2 linked regions of the Teredinibacter purpureus genome follow. The protein of the gene in region 1 interacts with the protein of each later gene in a pairwise test. Links are inferred from orthologs where the notes say so. Each region holds a gene or a part of one and is shown on either strand. Other genes may lie near its edges. The genes, in order: H5647_RS21570 and recJ.

Region 1 (7,157 bases):
AATGAATAGCTTCCAAAATCGGCAAAGTAACATATGCAATCTTTATAACTATCAGTGAAATAAAAGGGTGGAAATTAAACCAAACGATTAGGAGGAGTACGAACACTAGAAGCAGCGCACCACCAACAATCATTAAGGTATCGTTTCCTCCATTATTGTAAGGGGAACTCTTAGCGCTCATTGTCCTTTACCTCTAGTAGACTTGTTAGATTTTCGACCCACTTTTCCTGATATCGACTATTTACCTCCGGTGTCTTTGAGTGATAATTAGCTGCGACTTGAAAGAATGTATTCCAGTCAGTGATATTTTCCTTTCCTTTTTTATCCATATGCCCTCGAATTATGTAGGCCCCGGCCATAAGATTTATGCAGCCGTTGTAACGTATGTCGACGGGGAGCACCCCGAATTTGGTATAAAACGTATTCCAGTTCGAGCTATTTATCTGCATAGGGCCGACGTCCCATGTGCCGTCACTATTGTTTCTTATGTGCCCTTCAGAAGCGCCCTCTGTTTTGAGGTATGCATCCAATATTATTTCCGGAATATTGAAGCGATCTGAAATTTCGGATTTACATTTACTAGTAATTGGCGATGCATGATAAGCGGAAGGTGGATCACTAACGGCCATGGATACATAATCTATATACGAGTAATCAGTCATGTTCTTCCTCAGCTATAGCTTCAAATTCATTTAGTTTGTTCGATATCCACTGGTAATCTTTATACGTCTTTATTAGCGCGATGGTGCCGACAGAGATACAGACTATTCCTGAAATAATATATTGATTTAGCCAGCTGATGATAAACCGATCTTCATATCCAGGATGAAAGCCAAGCAATAAAAACATTAGTCCTACAAGTGAAAACCCCAACCAGATAAAAAAGGTAATGATGTTTACTCTGTGTGCTTTTTCAAGATATTCTCTTGTCAGATTTTCATCACTGTCTGAATTATTAAAAACCCTCATGAGCCCTTTAAATGACAGCTTTGTCATAGTTCCAGCTTTATATACTGAGCCATTTAGTATATTTTTGGCTCCTTTTTTGTAGACTGGATCTCTCCATACCGCAAAAGGGGAGGTTACTGTTCTGTAGATGCCAGATGGTTTGTAATGGTCGACCGGCAGTATTACACCAAGAGACTTGTCTTGAATTTTTTGCTGCTTACTAAAATCTATTGATTGCGCTTTTGCTAGAGCACGTTCTTCGGCTTCTCGAGAGTCTTTAGCCCATACCCTGATGTTTATTTCTTCAATATCACCATTTTCACGAATATGTATTGGGACATCGAACTGACAACCATTTCCAAATTTCTGAAGATATAAATCATATGCACCATCAATTAATGATCTAGCCATCAGCTCACCATCCTACTGTTAACATAGATAGCATCCACGAAGCCGTTCATCGCAACTTTATATGTACGAAATATTGTCTCAAACGATATATCGTTACTTACGTTTTCATCTGACATTGATGAATATCGTTGATTATCTTCAAATAGTTTTATTTCTCTCTTTAGTATTGCTACAAAGATATTTCCTGCCTGCAGCGTTATATGTCCCGATACAGCCTCAGCATCTTCATAAGGTATATGAAACTGTGTAAGTTTCTCTACCGCTCGTTTAGCTGACTTGAGGACTTCTTTGATGCATTGAGCACACATAGTGTTTTCAATCTCTATTCGAGGATGTACATGGAGAACACTAAATATTTCACCTGTTACAATAATGTTTGCAGTAATTTCTTCTCCTGAGTGCGTCTGTATTTCTCTCAGACCGATTTCGGCACTAATACCTTGCTCCTCAAGAGAGGTCACTACGGGATCAACCAGTGACTGGAAAACCTCTTGAGAGTTCTTCCAGTTTTCTGCGACGACTCGGATACAGAATGCATTTATCGCAGAATTTTCATATTCAGAAACGTTTATTCCTTTGTTTACTAATACAGTTTTTACGCTATCAATTAGAGATTTTGTTGCGTCTAACATCTCATCAATATCTTTATCAATTTCTAGGCTGTCATAGTTAAGTGCTGCGGCAAACAATGGGCCGCATGTTCTTATCCCGTTTACGATATAAGGTAGTGGGGTTGGTGAATTGTCTTTATTCTTATTTTCAAGATTGTTTAGAGCGTCTAACGCAGGATTTTCATCTTTCATTTACCTTGACTCCAGATGACTGTTGGATATAAGCTTTTTGAAACGCGTCCTGCATTCTTCCTGCGACAGTTTCTGAAAGATTAATAGTCTTATCCATATTTGGGAGATAGTCTAAACAGATTTGATTGTTGTAGTGTTTTGTACTTTTTGCCTGAGTGAGATGCATCGCTTCATGAATTGTTTCGCAAAGGAACGAAAGAGCGGTAGCAATATTCAGATCTCCGCCGGTATAGACGACTCTCATTTGTAGAGGCCCTTTTATATCGACTACCATCTTAAAAGGAAGGCTCATGCCAGGCATATCCGCATATCCACTTGTAATTTGAATGTGCTTGGCACGTTCAACTAAGACTGGAAGAAGTCCATTTCCTTCCATGCATGAACGAATAGGGAATTCGTAATCTTGTATAAATGCAGTGTCAACATCATGCATTAGAGAATACTCTGTTAGACATGACGCTAAGAATGTAACGATATGGCCACTGCCGGCAGGTTCAGAATATTCACAATTTGTGCAGACTGATGACCCATCTCCAATCTTCTCTTTAATATTTAATATTGCGTTACAATTAGGGCAACGTGTAAGTAGCGCACTAGGGGTTATATTTGTCATTCCTTCCACTCCGCATGTTTACATTCAGGAAATTTGTTACACCCCAAAAATATTTTTGCTGGTGATCCTTTTTCCCTGTTCTCTTTTGACGTACGTGTTTTCATTAATCCGTCCCGGCCAGTTTTTGTGCATTCTGGACAAGCGTTGCCGTCACCTTCAAGCGGGTAAAGAGGTGCCATCTTGAAATCTTTATACGACGTTTTGCATTCACGGTTAGTACATGGCCAATAATGCCCAAATTTCCCGGATCTTCGGATAACAGGAGCATTGCATTCCTTGCACTTGTATTTGTCATCAATAGCAAGGGCTAGGTCTGGTGGATTATCCAAAAGCATTCGAATCTGTGTTTCCGTCCAACTACCAATATTTTTTTCAAATGCGTTGTGATCAATCTTTTTTTCCGCAATTCGTTGAAGAGCTCTTTCCCAAATTGCTGTCATTGCCGCTGTTTTAAAATACGGAGGAATAGACGGGAATATTTCTCTCCCCATTGACGTAACAATTAGTTTTTTTCCATCAACTCTGAGGTATCCTATCTTTTTCAGGCGTTCGATAATGTCTGCCCTTGTGGCTTCAGTTCCTATGCCATCTGTTTCGCGCAGTTTTTGGCGTATTTCTTCATCTTCAATATATTTTGAAATGTTTGCCATCGCTGCAATAAGGGTTCCTTCGGTAAAATACTCAGGCGCTTTCGTACGCTTATCTAATACTTTTGAATCCGAGACTACTACGGACTCCCCTTTTCTCACATGCGGTAGCTGGTTTTCAGTATCATCAGAGTCGTCTTTATCATCGAGCAACTCTTTCCATCCGTTTAGTACAACAACCTTTCCTTTTGACTTGAATTCATACCCCTTACATACAGTGATTATGGTTGTAGATTGAAATTGATGTTTAGGCATGAACTGAGCTAGAAATCTTGAGGATACTGCCATATAGATATTTTCAAGGACTTCTATAGACCCGATGCCCTTATTTTTTTGATCCTTAGGCGAAAGGTTTTTATACCTGTCAAAGTTAGGCGGGCATGATGTGGGAATGATAGCTGTATGTGCTGTCGTTTTTTTATCGTTGTAACATCGAGGCTTGGATCGAATATCTAAGTTCAGATTGTCTGACGAAAGATTATTCGCATCAATTATTGTGGTGCAGATATTAGCTGCGTCATTAAAATCCCCCTCACTCAAGTATGAACAATCTGTTCTTGGGTAGGTAAAGGCTTTCAGGTCCTCATAGAGATATTGACATGTATTTAAAACCTGCTTTGCAGCGTATCCCCATTTTTTTGAGCAGTACGTTTGCAATTGAGAAAGTGAAAATGGAAGAGGGGCAGACTGTGCTTTATCTTCGATATGGACATCTTTTATGAGCCCCTGAGAGGATTGAACCGATTGTTTTACGGCTTCAGATTTTGCCCTATCAATTAGGTAACCGTCTTCATTGGTTAATTCTGAAGGTATCACCCATTGTGCCAGATACTTTCCTATTTCAGCGGTGAATTCGATTTCGAGAGCGTAGTGAGGTAATGGTTTAAATTCTTCGATCTCAATGCATCTATTGTGGACAATAGAAAAGGCAACGGTTTGTACGCGTCCAAGTGATAACGTTCCTTGATACCCTTTGTTTTGAGCTAAACAAGTGTATAAGCGCGTAAAATTTATTCCCACCAGCCAATCCGCTTGAGATCTGCATAAGGCTGAAACCGAAAGAGGACGATACTCAGAATTTGGCTTTATAGTCGAGAATGCTTTATCTAAGCCTTTTGTGGATAGATCAATTGGCCATAGTCTAAAAACTGGGCCTTTGAATGGGGAGTGCTGAATCACTAGATCTAATAACGCACATCCCTCTCTGTCGGCGTCAGCGGCTGAAATGATACGTGCTGATTTCGCACACAAATCATGTACGATTTTCAGTTGATCTTTGGTTCTCTCAACCGGCCGGTATTTAAATGTCTTTGGTATTATGGGGAGTGCTTCGAGGCGCCAAGGACCACCCCATTCACTGGAATATTCTGAAGGGTCGGCTAGCTCATATAGGTGACCAAGACACCAGGTCATCACCCAGCCATCACCAATGATGTAACCTTTTTTACTTTCGGTTTTCCCCCCTTTAGCCAAGTGCTCAGCTAAGGTTTTAGCCAAGCTAGGTTTTTCAGCAATATATAGGTCCATAGCGCTCTCACTCTTCTAAGTACTTTGAGTTTGTGTGAGCGCCTTACCGTGTTCAATAAAAAAATGTCGAAAAGCGTAGTTTTCTATCCTACGCGCATCTTACTTGCGCGTAGGGGGATTGACTCTATTGCATCAGTAAACTTTTCTAGTGTTTGATGGTTTTTATCTATTTCATCGTTAGCTGATTCTGATAGATCCGTGTTGATTTGTTTCTGCATATCTAAAGCGTGTAAAAGCTCCTCTTTCTTTGAAAAAGGCTTCGATGCAACATCAACTAGTGATTCGATGGCAGAGCTATGCTTAGATATCTCGCGTTCAGCGCGCTTAATATCAAGACTCAATGATTTATCGTATGTCATCAACGATTCCACCTTAGCTTTTACGGATTTAAGATCAGATACTACGCGTGACGAATCTTTATCCCCAACTCGCATTGCCCATTGGCCATCCATTAATCTATGGCTAAGAAAAAAAGGAACGGTTCCGATTGTTCCTAGGTGGATACGATTTTCTCCTTTGTAGGTATTGTTTTCATTGTGATGCTTTAATACTTTACTAATTTTTTTTGATAACTCGCTTTGGCCCGTATACCTATGTCCATCGATGATTACTTCGGAATTATTTGTTTTAATACCAGCAATTAGTCCTTCGGTTTTACCTATATACTCATTCAGTGAATCGATCCGTGATTGATGATTGCTTATCTGGTTAGAATTATCCCATTGGGCGCGCTTATGGAATCTTTCTGCCGACTGTAATTTCTCGACAGTAGAGTCCACTTCGATCTTTTGCCTAATAAGTGGATTACCAGTTGTTATAGCCATAACTTCTGAGTAGGTTGGGTTCAAATCTTCATCTATTTCTCGTGCTGCGGATCTAGGATCGACTTTAGCTTGTTGAATAAATGCAGCCTTCCTCTTTAGGGTTTCCCACATAAATAGATCAAAAGAATCTGACTGGGTATAGTTATACCTTCTAGTTTGGTCGTTGGTATTTCCAGGTCTTTCCATTCGGCCGCCTCTCTGTTCTAAATCCCGCGGGCGCCAGGGGGCATCTAGGTTATGCTGCGCAACCAGTCTTTCCTGAATATTAGAGCCTACACCTAACGTTTCAGTAGATGCTACAACTACTCTAATAGCACCAGAATTTATATCTCCTTCTAGCTGTTTTTTCTTTGCGTCAGTCTTATAGTCCTGTGAAAATGCGATCTCTTTTTCTGGGATGCCTGAACTTACGAGCTTATTCTTTATATCTTCATAAACACTAAATTTGTTTTTATTGGGCACCCCCATGTCGCAGAAAACAATTTGTGCCAATTTTTTATTTTTACCTGCTTCCCACTCCATAATTACATTCTGAATACACTGATTGACTTTGCTATTAGGGTCATCCGGAATTCGAGGGTCAATCAGCCTCATGTCTAGACTTGCCTTTCGTCCATCATTTGCGATCTTTAGTAGGTTATCTTCTCTGTTGTCAACGCTACCTGAGCGTGTAGCTTTTGCGCGTTCTGCGAGATGCGCCATATACATTCTTAACCAGGCTCCAGAATCAGCTGCAATATTAATTTCCTCAACTTTGGGCTTGGGAAGTTTGAGTTGGGCGTCTGTCAAAACGTCGGCTACCTGCCGGTACATCATGACCATCTCTGGGATATTGGTGAATTTCGATAGGCGAGAGTTTTCTCTATAGCCGGTGCCTTCGGGGTTCACTTCAACTGTTTTGACAACTTCTCCAAAAGTCCCCATAAACGAATCAAAGCTTTCACATTGTGATGCTTCAAGTATATCCGGGCCTAAATAGCGAAGCATCGTATACATGTCAGACATGCTATTTCGTATGTCTGTACCAGTTGCAAATATTACCCCCCGATAGTCTTCATTTAGATCTTGTATATATCGCACGGCCATGAGCATGTTCATGGCTCGCTGACTGGAGCTAGTGTTGACTCCAGGTACGTGACTCATCTGGGTTGGAGTGAAAAGGTTGAGGTAGTTATCCGCCTCATCTACGAATAGTGCATCTACACCGATTTCGTTCAAATATAGAAAATTATCTTTCTTGTCGCCGTCGACCAATTCTTCGATCTTCTTTTCGAGGTTATCAAGTGAGCGCTCAAGGCGCTTAACCGTTAGCTGAGCTGCTCGATTATCGGTACCAGAAAGTTCATTGAGAGCTTCCTCGAGCTTATATTTTTCCTGTTCGATT
Region 2 (7,067 bases), on another replicon or contig:
AAAATGCGCGCGCATTGTAACTCAGGGGCGATATTTCACCAAATAGAGTATTGTCTGATTGCGCATGCTTGGTAACATAGGCGAGATGGCCCACAACGAAATAATAAGGGCGCACATTAATAGACTGGTGTAAATCGCTACGCAAGCAAACAGGTAAAGTAAAGAATCTAGTTTACCTCGTCTACACTTACACAATAATAACTTATAGAGGTTTAGAAACATGGTTAACAGCCGCATCACGCTCGCATTGCTCGCGAGCCTACTACTGCTAAACGGATGCTCTAACAACGATAACGAATTAGCCGAAGGCGAGATAGCGCCAGCTGAAAAAACCTACGTTATTTTTAGCCCCGGCACCAGTGAATTACCTATTCCAAACGACTTGCTCTTCGCAAGCGAGCCTTTAGCAGACGGCACCATGTACGCCGGTGAAGCTGGCGGAAACCCTGTTGTAGCCGGCATTGACTTTCTCGATGGAAACTCTGTTTTGACGCCTATCGATATCGCATTTTCTGCGCCACTCGATGATTCACAAATTTTAGATGCAACAAGCTTTATCGCTATTGATGGCGCCGTTATTCCCAACCCCAATCAAAACGTTTTTTTGTTGCCTCTAAGCTATCCTGGAGGCGATGCTTTACTTCAAACCTCCGTTAACGGCACTAGCGTTGAAATACCCACTTTTGCTGATGCTGTCGCCTTTCAAACCGGTGTCGCCACTCAAAATATCGCATTGCTAGGTGAACTGGCTGTACCAACCGCCCGCGCCGAGCTCATCAGCCTAGACGGCGGGTCGAATAATATTATTCGTATTAACCCTCTCAAGCCGCTGATGCCCGAAACCAAATATTTGGTTGTACTGGCGAACATACAAGACGCGATGGGCAATGCCGTATCCTCTTCTATTGCCTACGATTTTATTCGAGACCCTGAAAGTAATTTGGCCGATACCAGCTTAAATGGCGTGCGCGGTGCAATCCAAGGCTGGGAGCAGCTGGCGAGTGGTTACTTTGGTTTTATGGCCACCGTATTTGAAGCGGCAAGCCTACCCGTTGAAGCACCAACAGCAGAAGACATTATTTTTACCTTAACGTTTACAACGGGCAGTACCGATTCGGTGCTAACAAGCTTGGCTGCGCCAGAAACATTTTTTGAAAAATCGTTACGCACGGGTTTCAAACAAGACGCTATTGCAAAACTGGTAACTGGGGTTTACAACGTGAGTGGCGACAATAGCGCCATGACATCGGTAACCGATGGCGCGATTAATAGCACGATTAATTTCCTGCTCACGTCACCCTTACTGCCCGATGAAACGCCTAATGCGCTCTACAATGAGAGCATTGCCGGCGCCGTTGCGAGCGGTGCAGATTTTGCCACTATTGCGGCTGATCCAACAGCGGCCTATATTATGCAACGCGCCGCTGCTGAAGCCGCTCTGTCAGTACACGACAGCGCTGCTGCTGAACTTGGCGATGAATCACCGTATGTGAGCATTAGCGCTCAAGCGATGGGCACAGTACAACAACTGGCCGCCGGTGCTGGCGCGCCAGTAAATGCCATTTTCCCCGTACCCGCTCCTCGCGCTAACAGCTTCTATCGCGTCGACCTAGCGTCGGACCTAAACGCACTACTCAGTGCACCAGCACTGGTATACCAAGGTCAGATAGCATTGCCCATCTATCAACCTCTCCCTGAAGGTGCCGATGGCAGTAATATTACTTCTGGCAACTGGATAGCCGATACCACCATTGGCTTTGTTATCGACGCAGGTCTGGGAAATGACGCAGGCACTACGCCTCCCTCTCAGATGATTACGCATCGCTACCCATTTCCAGCGAAGCAAGCCGATGTCACCATTCCCTTACTGGCCGTGCTGCCAGAAGCCAACACGCTGGCTTCTCTTGGTGTCACCAAACCAGACGCGGGCTGGCCTGTGGTTATAAATATTCCAGGTATTACCGCTGAACGAAGTACAGCACTCCCTGTTGCAGATGCTATGGCTTTCGCGTGTATTAACCCAGAAACGTTCGCTGCGACGGGCGCACCGTGTTTTGCCTCCATCACTATCGATAGGCCGCTACACGGAATCGCCGCTGGAGGCGCCTTTTTATCGGGGCTGTCCAGCGTAACCGACCCCAGCGTCGCTATCGTACCGAATATCGAGGGCGCCACCGTAAGCGAAAGTATTACGGAACGTCACTACGATTTCACCGCAGATGCCACGGCCAACGCTGTGCCTATGGATTATTCAGCTGAATTTGGTTCATCAGGCTCACTTTTCATCAACCTACTCCACTTTGCTGGAACACGAGATTCCCTGCGTCAAATGGCGTTGGATCTTCTTAACTTAAACGCCTCACTAGCAACGATGGATGTAGACGGCGACGGCGAGCCAGACTTTGATACCAGTAAAGTGTATGTGTACGGTGTTTCTCTTGGTGGAATTGACGCGGTTAATTTCACGGCTCTGAATAATCAGTTAGCGGTATTAAACAGCCCTTTCAGTAGCCAACCCAAGATCCAAGCCGCTTCAGTGAATGTGGCCGGCGGTAACGTCACTCGATTACTCGTCAACTCACCTTCGTTTGCACCCACAATATTAGGCGGGCTTGCCGCTGCCAGTGAAGAATTAGTGCACGGTAGTAGTGGCTTAGAGTCTTACTTTAATGTGTTCCAAGGTGTGGTCGATTCAGGAGACCCCGCAAACTTTGCTAGCCGCTTGGCAAAAGACGGCAACTCCAGCGTCCTTTTCTCTCAAGTGGCCGGTGATGTGGTTATTCCGAACGCAGCAGACGCCATGTGGGGAGAGGGTTATGGCCCCCTACAAATGGTCACTGAGGCTGGATTTATGATTGATAACTTTCCATCACCTCTCGCTAGCACGGAGCCTATGCTAGCAATTGCGGGCGCCATTAAGACGGCTGACGCGGCCTATACAGGCGAACCTGTCCGCCTCGTTAGCCGCTATACCGAAGGCGATCACGGCTCTCCCGCGAGCCCTGCCGCAAGCGCGGCGACCTTCTTCGAAATACTGCAGCAATCCATAACCTTTTTCGCCCTGGATGGCATTGTGCCGGGTTCTATCGTGACTAACCCTAACGTTATAGAGCCCTAGTTAAGCGCTACATAAATCTCTAGATAACCGCATCCTCACGGATGCGGTTTTTTTTCGCCTCAAACAAACGTTAATTACAAAAATTCTTTCAATATCAAGGTGATACAGGGATTAGTTGACAATCAAGATTAAGAAACTACAATAACCTACTGAAACAACCAATCAGTGAGTTAAACCGTATGGAATTCTTAGAAGCTGACCACAGTGAATGGCTGCAAATGTGGGAGGAACTCGCAAAAGACAGGATAAATGAAGAGGACCCTATCTGCCTCTTCGTGGGAAATTGCTGGGAATACATGGGCTCATCAGAAGACCATCACCATTTTCGTCATCAATTGCATCCACGCACAGGCAAAATAGAATTTGCTTATATTGAACGTAGACGCGCAGCAATCAGCTGGGCACACACAGCCTAGAGCGAAAGCGAACCTTCACACCGCAGGTTCGAGATAGTCGACCATTAACTGTAATGTTTGCTCTCCACGGTATTCATTTACGCTCAATTTATAGACCAGTGTCGCTTGCTGAATATCATTATTCGGCCATACGTCCAAGTCTACATTGAAGGCAATAGCCGCTAAGGCCACGCCAGAATACTCCGCAGGAGTAACTTGCAATTTTAGGTGTTTTTCGCCAACTATCCGTTGTGAAATGATTCTGAATGCCCCATCAAAACAAGGCTCTGGAAACAGTTGCCCCCACGGCCCAAAACTTTCAAGTTCTCGAGCACTATCGAGCGTAAACCAATCATCCTCTAAGCCGCCATCGGTTAACAGCTCCGCTTCTGGAGCCTTACCATCTAGAAGCTCTCCCACAACCGTTTGAAAGGCCACTTTAAACACTTCCAGCTTAGACTCATCCAACGATAGGCCTGCAGCCATCGCATGCCCGCCAAACTTCGTCAGCAAGCCAGGAGAGCCCGTTGCGATCCTGTCCAGAACATCACGCAAGTGAATGCCGGCTATAGAGCGCCCCGAACCTTTTAAGGTACCGTCGCCACTCGATGCAAATATGATTGTAGGGCGATGTAGCTTGTCTTTGATACGCGACGCTAGAATACCGATAACACCCTGATGCCAGTCGTCTTTATATAAACAAATACCCAACGGCCACGGCTTATTGTGTAACAATAATTCATCGAGATACTTTATCGCTTCAACTTGCATCGAACCTTCAATAGCCCGGCGTTCACGATTAAGGCTATCTAGCTCAACCGCAACCTGCCGTGCCTCGTTATAAGTATCCGCCAAGAGGCAACGTATACCCAAAGACATATCATCCAACCGGCCCGCCGCGTTCAACCTTGGGCCAGCAACAAAGCCCAAATCCGTTGCCGATAAACGTGGTAGCGCCCGCCCGCCCACCTCAAACAGCGCGCGAATACCGTGCGCACAATGGCCTGCTCGAATCCTTCGTAAGCCTTGATCGACCAATATTCGATTGTTCTGATCTAAAGGTACAACATCGGCTACAGTCCCAAGTGCAACTAAATCTAGATAATCGGCCATACGAGGCTCAACAAGTTGATGGTCCACAAACCAGTTCAGCTTTCGCAAATACGCCCTAAACGCATTCATAACATAAAAAATAACCCCTACTCCAGCAAGGCTCTTACTGCCAAAATTGCAGCCCGGCTGATTAGGGTTCACTATCGCTTCTGCTACGGGTAAGGTTGCTCCCGGCAAATGATGGTCAGTCACCAGAACCTTCATACCATGTCTCTGCGCAGCAACCACCCCCTCCAAACTGGCTATACCGTTATCAACCGTTATCAACAAGTCCGGAGACAGTGTCGCAATAACCTCGACAATCTCGGTTGTTAACCCATAACCATACTCAAACCGATTCGGCACAATATAGCTCACAGACTGAAAACCAAAAGCCCGCAAACAACGCACGGCAAGCGCAGTACTCGTTGCCCCATCAGCATCGAAGTCGCCGAGAATACACACTCGTTTTTGCGTGGTTAGCGCCTCAAATAGCAGTTCAACTGCTGCGTCCAAGCCGCCCATTGCCCCCGGAGGCTGTAGATTACTTAATGAGTAATCTACAGCAACTAGGTCAGTAACACGTCTATTCAGCAACACTCGCCGAATAAGTGGAGGCAAAGCCGCTAAACCTTCATCCTCTGAATTAATGGGGGTACGCCTGCGTATTTTTTTTATCATGGGGAAGTTTTGAAAAAAGAAGAAAGTAAAAAGGAAAGGTACAGATTGAAAATTGATCGACCTCATAAAGTGTAACGCTTTTGTATGCTTCAATGTACATCGGTAGAGAGCGTTAGCGCTACACAATATAGTGATCTAACCTAATCTATTTTCTCAAGGCGTTCTCAGATTACAACGCATCTCGACGCTACGCAGACACCATCCGTAAAACGGGCGTCCTCGTAGCCATCTCGATGCACAGACACTCTCATTCGAGAACGCCTTTATTTTCTCTTATATGAGGGTTCTAATCATGCGTATTTTCAGTAAAAATGTCTTTTACATTGTATTTCTGTTCGCTTACATAATGATTATTGCTCTAAACCCCTCCAGCACTGTGCCGATTGAAAATCCCACGTCTACTTCCACCGTTTTATCGGCGGATAAATAAAGCTCTCAGGTCTCTCACTCTATTCGCCGGTGAAGCCGCAGCATTTCAATATCATACTGCTCATATACAATTTCAATAACGTCGCTGGCGAAGTTAAAATATTCTATCGCCGACAGATCGCAATCACCTTCAAATAATTGCTCGCGTAGAAAAGTAAGAAATTGCTCTACACAAACTTTACATTGCCCGCTAAGATGGCGCTGACAAGCTGGGCTTTCGAGATAAACCGTAATAGTCGTCACAATATTTTCGATGTTTTTTCGATATTTTATTAGCTCAGTTAACGTTAAATTGCCCGCTAATACGTGTACGCCTAAGGCTCTGCACTGGCCAATAATTTCCCCAGTGTGTAACAACTCTTTCCACATGATCCGTGTATCGGAATAACGCGGATGATCATCCACCTTAAAATAAGCCGCTATCTCATTCAGCAATTCAATAAGCGACGCGATCAAGCGTGAATGTTGATCAAAACTAGCGTCTACAGACAATGCCTCGCATGTTACCGAGAGCGCAGCCCAATGACGCGTTATTCCATGCCAATTTTCGTTCTCCGATAACCATTCATTTAGCGCTGCCATTTTTGCCATATCCTCCACGATACAACATCTCAGCTCAGGCAATTCAGATACCCTCTGCTCACAACCGGCTATTTTTGCAGCGCTCAGCCCTCTATGACGCTGCAGGTGCACCAACAATATTCTACCCGCCTGCAACAACTGCACGGCTGTTAAAAAATTTACGCGATATCGTTCTCGATGCATCAGCGCCAGCGCCAATAACGACAGTATAAAAATACTAGACGACAACCAAACAACGAATGTATAAGAAGCGTTCATCACCGTAACCTTGCGCCCTAACCGATAAAGTTATTCATACAATACGCAATTAATATTCCATTGTCGTTTTTGTGTTACTCCGCGGGCCTACCTTGCTCTGCACGTCTACACCCTCTACAAACCTGCCCTACAATAGAGCAAATATGCAGAGCACTTTCCACTTTAAGGCAAGAACACGTTTTTTTAAAACGAAAAAACCCGCAAACACGTTAATGTTTGCGGGTTTATAATATTATGGAGCAATACTACCTTTATAGCATAGTGAATCTATATTTGAGATTGGATAAAGGCTTGCACACCAGCAATATCATTTTCTAGTATTTCATACCGCTCTTCACGATCAAACAAATCTTTCATATGATGAGGCAATGCAGGATCTTCTGCCTGACCCGCTTTTTTAACGGCTTCAGGAAATTTAGCTGGATGCGCGGTAGCCAAGCAAACCATAGGAACCTCAGTTGAACGACGCGTTTTACGCGCGGCTTGAACACCGATCGCTGTATGCGGGTCTA

Evidence for each region.
Region 2: the proteins of H5647_RS21570 (region 1) and recJ interact in binary tests that used the Escherichia coli proteins (3 or more experiments, as listed by UniProt). The link is inferred for Teredinibacter purpureus from one-to-one orthologs.

The regions. Positions count from the first base shown.
Region 1 is NZ_CP060093.1:177,540-184,696, reverse strand. Bases 2,361-5,342 are described here. They hold H5647_RS21570 (DNA topoisomerase 3), read right to left. Parts: upstream 4,950-5,342; coding sequence 2,772-4,949; downstream 2,361-2,771. Other genes in these bases: H5647_RS21565 (hypothetical protein), read right to left, coding at 5,033-5,342; H5647_RS21575 (hypothetical protein), read right to left, coding at 2,361-2,595. Outside these bases: H5647_RS21595 (secretion/conjugation apparatus DotM-related subunit), read right to left, coding at 1-181; H5647_RS21590 (lytic transglycosylase domain-containing protein), read right to left, coding at 171-662; H5647_RS21585 (hypothetical protein), read right to left, coding at 655-1,359; H5647_RS21580 (hypothetical protein), read right to left, coding at 1,359-2,162; more of H5647_RS21575, read right to left, coding at 2,152-2,360; more of H5647_RS21565, read right to left, coding at 5,343-7,157.
Region 2 is NZ_CP060092.1:4,118,406-4,125,472, forward strand. Bases 2,919-5,810 are described here. They hold recJ (single-stranded-DNA-specific exonuclease RecJ), read right to left. Parts: upstream 5,287-5,810; coding sequence 3,550-5,286; downstream 2,919-3,549. Other genes in these bases: H5647_RS18370 (MECDP-synthase), read left to right, coding at 2,919-3,118; H5647_RS18375 (hypothetical protein), read left to right, coding at 3,298-3,534; H5647_RS18385 (nitrate- and nitrite sensing domain-containing protein), read right to left, coding at 5,731-5,810. Also shown: more of H5647_RS18370, read left to right, coding at 221-2,918; more of H5647_RS18385, read right to left, coding at 5,811-6,555; thrC (threonine synthase), read right to left, coding at 6,823-7,067. UniProt on the Escherichia coli protein: Single-stranded-DNA-specific exonuclease.